3 regions of the Desulfobacter sp. UBA2225 genome follow, and region 2 is predicted to be linked to each of the others. Evidence: riboswitches for the same ligand, from Rfam matches in the RefSeq annotation. Region 2 holds a riboswitch; each other region holds the start of a gene.
What was found. Region 2 has a riboswitch for thiamine pyrophosphate ahead of B3D59_RS02740 (class I SAM-dependent DNA methyltransferase). Riboswitches for the same ligand answer to the same signal wherever they lie in the genome.
Positions count from the first base shown of each region.

Region 1 (2,272 bases), on a different contig from region 2:
AGTTCCAATTTGTTCCGTCATGACTTTTTCGTATTTTCGGATATCCTGAATTGGACAAAGCCATCTCATACCAGACTGAATTATTGTTCCTTAATCTTGCAGAACCTGTCCTGTTGCCAAGGGGGAATCCACGGGAATTATAGCCAGTCATTGGTGTTCCGCTAAAGCTGGCTTGGTAAAGTGTGCAACCTATGGGCATTGCAACCGCTAGCAACGTTACTTCTCCACCGTCTTGTATTGCGTTATCAGCGGTTCCTGCACCATCACCATTGTCAAGAAAGACCGTATATTCTCCCCCCTGAGTCGGGAACGTCACCGTTGAAAAGGTAATGCCTACACTGCAATTGCGTTTAAGCGCTTCAGATTTGGCTTTCTGCATATTGGAATAGAGGTCACGTGCCGCCGCTTTTAAGCGATAATTGGGCAACCAGGACATGACATTTGGGATTGCAATGGTCATGGCGATTGCCATGATCGCCAATACAATAATGATTTCCAACAACGTAAAACCTGTGGCAGTTTTTAATATTTTGTTATTCATGAATTCTACTTTATAACTAAAATATTTTCATAGTAAGTGTAGTTGGTTATAAAATTGGGTTCAGCCCCAGCTGAGTGGGCGTTATTAAATTTATTATTCAATTATTATGCCAAAATCAAAAAGTGTGTCAATTTTTAATGCGTTTGTCCTGACAGAGGCAGGCTCGCCCTTGATTCTCTTGAAAGCCAGTCTGCCATTGGAATAAATCGAATTGATTATATTTCATCGTTTTGATTTTATTTCAATGCATTGTATTTATAAATTTAAATTCTATTCAAAACCTCTGATTGCCAAACAGACTCTTAATCCATTGACAGAACCTTCCGAATCAAGTATGTGACATTCCAGTTAATCACGGGGGTGCTTTCGTAAAAGCTGAGAGAAGTTGGCTCAAGACTTCAACCCTTGGAACCTGATCCGGTTCGTACCGGCGTAGGAAATGTGGTTGAAGCTTTGGCATAGAGCTTGTCTGTCATTTCCCGGCCCTTTCGTTTCAGTTTCCCCCTATATTTATAGATAGAAATATAAAACAGGAGATGTACATATGTCACAGTCATATACGACTCAGATGGATGCAGCCCGAAAAGGCATTCTCACCCCTCAGATGGAACAGGTTCTCGCCAATGAATCCATTTCAAAAGAGGAGCTCATGGAGGGCCTTGCCCAGGGTCGAATTGCTATCCCTGCCAATAAACATCATTTAAACCTGAAAGCGGCAGGTGTGGGAAAAGGACTTAAAACCAAAATTAACGTCAATTTAGGCGTATCCAAAGATGTCTGCTGTTTTGATTCGGAAATAAAAAAAGCGCAGTTGGCCATAGAATACCAGGCAGATGCCGTCATGGACCTGAGTGTATCCGGCGACACTGAAACATTTCGAAAGCGTCTGGTGAAACAAATTCCTGTGATGATCGGTACGGTCCCCATTTATGACACCTTAACCCGTACCGGAAAACCCACAGAGGAGATAACCCTCGAAGAGTGGTTTGAAACCGTTGAGATCCATGCCGCCAACGGGATTGATTTCATTACCATTCATGCCGGACTTAACCAAAAATGTGCCCGAAGCATAAAAACCAATCCTCGATTGTGCGGCATTGTCAGCCGAGGCGGGGCTATTCTGTTCGAATGGATGGAAAAAACCGGCAACGAAAATCCTTTTTATGAACACTTTGACCGTCTACTGGATATTTGCCAGGCCCATGATGTCTGCATCAGCCTGGGGGACGGACTCAGGCCGGGTGCCATAAAGGATTCAACAGACGCCCCCCAGATCGAGGAACTGATCACCCTGGGAGAACTGACCAAGCAGGCCTGGAAAAAAAATGTGCAGGTCATGATTGAAGGGCCGGGTCACGTGCCGCTGCATGAGATAGAAATGAACATGCAACTTCAGAAAAAGCTTTGCCACAACGCCCCGTTTTATGTGCTTGGTCCCCTGGTTACCGATATTGCCCCCGGCTACGATCATATCACCTCCGCCATCGGTGGTGCCCTGGCCGCTATGCATGGTGCCGACTTTTTATGTTATGTCACCCCGGCCGAACATCTGCGTTTGCCAACCGCAGACGATGTTAAAGAAGGTATTATGGCATCGCGGATCGCCGCCCATGCCGGAGATCTGGCCAAGGGGCTTAAAGGGGCCGAGATTATTGACCATAAAATGAGCAAAGCCCGGGGTGAGCTGGACTGGGAGGGTCAGTTCGACTGCGCCCTGGATCCGGAAAAGGC
Region 1 covers NZ_DDYV01000223.1:142-2,413, reverse strand. The annotation lists gene B3D59_RS11295 (GspH/FimT family pseudopilin) at 1-541, opposite strand, end outside; TPP riboswitch at 888-999, shown strand; gene thiC (phosphomethylpyrimidine synthase ThiC) at 1,086-2,272, shown strand, end outside.
Region 1: it holds a riboswitch for thiamine pyrophosphate, as region 2 does, so the genes downstream of both, thiC (phosphomethylpyrimidine synthase ThiC) here and B3D59_RS02740 (class I SAM-dependent DNA methyltransferase) in region 2, are expected to answer to the same signal.

Region 2 (2,272 bases):
CCTGCGACAGGAAATGTGCAAAATTATTTTTATCTAATGTGCCTTTCGCCAGTTGTACAACGAAGGGATGAGCGATTGTATCCTCATAAATAGAAGATACCGCATCCCACATCTTTTGAGTGTATTTTCCTGCTGCTTTAATATTCTTCATCACCCCCTGATTCCTCTATTTTTATTTTTTAGGAATGAGCCTTAAATAACTCGACCATTTCAAAACAGTCGGCCATTGTCGGCCGTACGTTTAGAAATTTTAATTGGCCATCTTATTTCGTGCTCGTTCCTTAAAGGCACAAATGGCAACATAATCACCGCAGTCAAACCCCGGAATTGGTTGTTCTTCCATATTGTTTGAGTATAGCGGATGTTTAGTGAGCGTTTGAGCATAATCAAAGTCTTGAAAACCTGCTGTTTTAAGCATCTCGACTTTCTCAGCAGTTGTACGCCAGTTTGCAACCTTTACAAATTCAATTGGATACGGGTCCCTTGGGTGAACTCCTTCCAATAATGGATGTTCCCATGTTTCGACACTTTTTGCCAGGTTATACATGGTTGCGTATGAACTTTCCTTAGGAACATCAATAACCACGATTTTACCTCCTTTTCTCAAAGCAGTATATGCTTTGTGAAACACGGACTGCAGGTCATTGATATAGCTTGGTGTGCCGTTGAATAGGATCGTATCGTATTGTTCTTCGCCCAGATCGGCGTCTTCCGCTGTGGTTACCTCAACACTTATCCCCCGTTTACGGGCAATCTCAGCCATTCCCTCTGATGGTTCGAGACCGTACTGAATGGAAATGTTAAAATCTCTTTTCAAGATTGATTCAAAAAGACCACTTCCGCACCCTACAGAAAAAGTATCACCCGCATCTTTCATAAAATAAGCGACCAGGTTCACCTCTGAATTTAACAGATTCATATTGTCAAAAAACCACGCATCATATGCTTGTGCAAATTCGTCAAAACTTCTTTTTTTATCCATGCTGACCTCCGAAGAAAAACCTTTATTATCAACCCGGTGCAGATAATGTATTTTTATAGGTAGGCACTTACTTGAAGAGGCATGATCCGCTTCCCTACGTCGGTATTACCCGCATCAGGTTCCAAGGGTCAGGAAAATGTTTCCTTCTCAGCTTTTGCAAGCGCCCCCAGCTAAATTCTAAAGAAGTATCAAAAACAGCGTTTTTAAAATGTACGCAAAAACCTAACCGGACACTACTGATCTATTTTATTGAGTTATTTCATTTCCTCTATCAATTTTTTTGCGTCACTGGCCCCGGGGAAATTATCATTAAGCTCCAGGGCCTTGGACAGCTCTTTGAGTGCCTGCTCTTTTTCCCCTTTTCCGTAATACGCCAGCCCTAAATGGTAGCGGATAATGGGATGGTTTGGTTGTTTTTCCAGGCAGTCCAAAAATTCGGCAACGGCATTTCCGTACAACCCTTTTTTATAATAGGCAAATCCCATCGTATCCATGATGCTCGGATCTTCGGGATAAAGGGCTTTCGCTGTTTTTGCCAGGGCCAGGGCCTCGTCAAATTTATCTGTCCGGCTTGCCAGGTAAAATGACAGATTGTTGGCGGCGGCTGCATAGTTGGGATTGATTTCAAGGGCTTTACGGTAATGGGTTTCTGCGTCATCAAATTTGTTTTCCGCTTCAAAAAGGACGGCCAGCAACATATGGGGCGGGGCCAGTTTATCGTTTTTTTCAATCATGGTCAGATATTGTTTTTTTGCGTCCTCAATATTTTTCTGGGACAGGTATATTTTTGCCAGCGTTCCGTAGGGACTCAGATAATCCGGGGCAAGGTCAACGGCTTTCAGCAGTTCTGATTCTGCCTGTTTCATATCCTCCTGGGCCAGGTAAATATTTGCACGGGTGCTGTGCACAAGCGCCTTCAAATTATTGTTATCCGTGAATGCATCCATCTGCTGAGTACACAGGTCATGGGCGGTGTCAAATTCTTTTTGAGCCACGGCATTTCTGATTCTCAGGGTAAATACGTCAATGAGTTTGTTGTTCAGGGACCAGGCCTTTTCCAGCAAGGGGGCTGCCTGGTCAAATTGCCTCAGCGCAGATTTTAAGTAGGCAAGCCGGTAATAGCCTGCCGGATTGTCAGAGCCGATTTCAATCATTTTTTTATAATCGTCTTCAGCTTCCTTAATTTTTTTCAGGGCCACATAGGCGTTGCCCCGGAGCAGATAGGCCCGGTAGGCTTTGGGATCAAGCTTAATTACCGCAGTGGTCTGATTTACGGCAAGATCATAGGCG
Region 2 covers NZ_DDYV01000051.1:4,168-6,439, reverse strand. The annotation lists gene B3D59_RS02745 (TenA family protein) at 1-151, opposite strand, end outside; gene B3D59_RS02740 (class I SAM-dependent DNA methyltransferase) at 251-982, opposite strand; TPP riboswitch at 1,057-1,160, opposite strand; gene B3D59_RS02735 (tetratricopeptide repeat protein) at 1,237-2,272, opposite strand, start outside.

Region 3 (2,272 bases), on a different contig from region 2:
GGGGCTCAGCAGGGTCAAGAAATCCATGGGACCGGGTTTTTCCTTGGCCAGACTGCGGATGACATCCTGATCGCTCACCTGGTCAAAAAAATGGGGAACGTCAAAATCCCGGTATCGCTCAACGATCTCGTAAAATGACATAATCTAATCCTCTTTATACCTCGTCAAGGAATCCGGTGAGTGGAGAAGAGGCCCGGGCAAGGGTAGACTCTTCGGCCATTTCAGCCAGGTAGGCAGCCCGTCCGGCCTTGACCGCGAAATCAAAGGCGCGCCCCATGGCTTCCGGGTCCCGGGCCGTGGCAATGGCTGTATTCACCAGAACCGCATCCGCACCCATTTCCATTGCAGCCGCTGCCTGGGAAGGCTTGCCGATTCCCGCATCCACAACAATGGGTACGGAGACGTTTTCAATTAACATGGCAATCAGTGGTTTGGTCTCCAGCCCCCGGTTGCTTCCGATGGGTGCGCCCAGAGGCATCACCGCCGCGGCACCGGCGTTTTCCAGCCGTTTGGCCAGGGGCAGGTCCGGCAGGACATAAGGCAGCACCTGGAACCCTTCTTTGGCCAGAATCTCCGTTGCCTTCAAGGTCTCCCAATTGTCCGGCATCAGGTATTTCATATCGGTGATGACTTCAATTTTAATGAAATCACCACAACCGGCTTCCCGGGCAATACGGGCAATGCGTACGGCCTGTTCTGCGCTGCGGGCGCCGGATGTATTCGGCAGCAGGGTCACATGTTTGGGGATGTATTCAAGGATATTTTCAGACTGAGCCGTGATGTCGACACGACGCAAAGCGACAGTGATCATCTGTGAACCGCTGGCCGCGAGCATCTTGGGAATTTGCCCATGGTTGCCGAATTTCCCGGTACCGGTCAGTAACCGGTTACTGAATTCTTTCCCCCCCAATCGAAGTACATCGTCTTTCATAATCAGCCTCCTCCGACAAAACTGAGCATCTCCAGGCGATCATCTTCCTGAAGTTCAGTTGTCGGCCAAAAATCCTGTTTGATGATTTGCCGGTTAAGTTCAATAACCAGCGCCCCTGCATCGAGCTTTTTACAGGCGATCAACTGTGCCAACGTGCATGGCTCTATGCGTTCCTTGTTTCCATTGACAAAAATATTCATAGGCAAAAATCCTAAATAAAAAAAGCCGCTTGCTCTCAAGGGAAGAGCAAGCGGCTATAAAAATGCCTAAATCCGAATTTTTCCGGGTTTACTATTGTCTTGTCCGCTCTTCCCTTCGCCAGTATTATCCGGATCAGGTTCAATGGGTATTATCTCAGACGCTGTGCGCCACCCCAAACGATAAATCAAGCTATATATAGATTAAAAAGCTTTGTCAACCCTGGACTAAATATCAAGAGTTCCCTTAAAAACGGTTTGGGCAGGCCCAGTCTTAAAAATATGGCCGCTGGATTCATTCCATGAAATGTCCAGGTCCCCGCCGTCCAGATTAACACGCACCTGACGCCCTGCCCGTCCCGTGAGATGAGCGGCCGTAACGGCAGCACAGGCCCCGGTGCCGCAGGCAAGGGTTATCCCGGCCCCGCGTTCCCACACCCGCATTTTTAATTGCCTGTCAGAGACGACTTCAATGAACTCCACATTGGTTTTTTCAGGAAAACGAGGATGATTTTCCACCATGGGACCAATTGTTTCAATATCCACCAGTGACAAGTCATTCACAAAGATCACGGCATGTGGATTCCCCATGGAAACACAGGATACCAACATTGTGCCCTGGGCTGTCTCTATGGGCACCCCGAGGGCCATATCCCTGTCATGGACAAAAGGAATCTGCTGAGGCACAAGCCTTGGCACCCCCATATCCACGCATACGGAGACCACCTGTCCGCTTTGCTTTTTTTCAATCCGGGGCACCACGGTTCCGGCCAGGGTCTGAACCTTTATTTCATCTTTTACAAGAATATTGTTTTCGTACAGATACTTGGCAAAACAGCGCATGCCGTTGCCGCACATTTCAGGTTCGGACCCGTCTGAATTGATGATTATAAACCGAATATCATGGGTATCAGAATGCCGGGCCAGGATAATGCCGTCGGCACCGATGCCGAACCGCCGGTGGCACAGGCGCACAGCCAGATTCGAATAGTCAATATACCCTGCAATCGTCTTGTCCCGGTCATCCAGCATGATAAAATCATTGCCGATACCGTGCATTTTCCAGAAATCTATACGCATTGTTTATCCTTATCTCTTTTTCTCTTTTTAACTCACTGAACCCGGGACAGGGTCTCAAGAATAT
Region 3 covers NZ_DDYV01000216.1:8,691-10,962, reverse strand. The annotation lists gene thiH (2-iminoacetate synthase ThiH) at 1-141, opposite strand, end outside; gene B3D59_RS10900 (thiazole synthase) at 155-931, opposite strand; gene thiS (sulfur carrier protein ThiS) at 934-1,131, opposite strand; TPP riboswitch at 1,223-1,317, opposite strand; gene dapF (diaminopimelate epimerase) at 1,357-2,208, opposite strand; gene B3D59_RS10885 (ribonuclease D) at 2,241-2,272, opposite strand, start outside.
Region 3: it holds a riboswitch for thiamine pyrophosphate, as region 2 does, so the genes downstream of both, thiS (sulfur carrier protein ThiS) here and B3D59_RS02740 (class I SAM-dependent DNA methyltransferase) in region 2, are expected to answer to the same signal.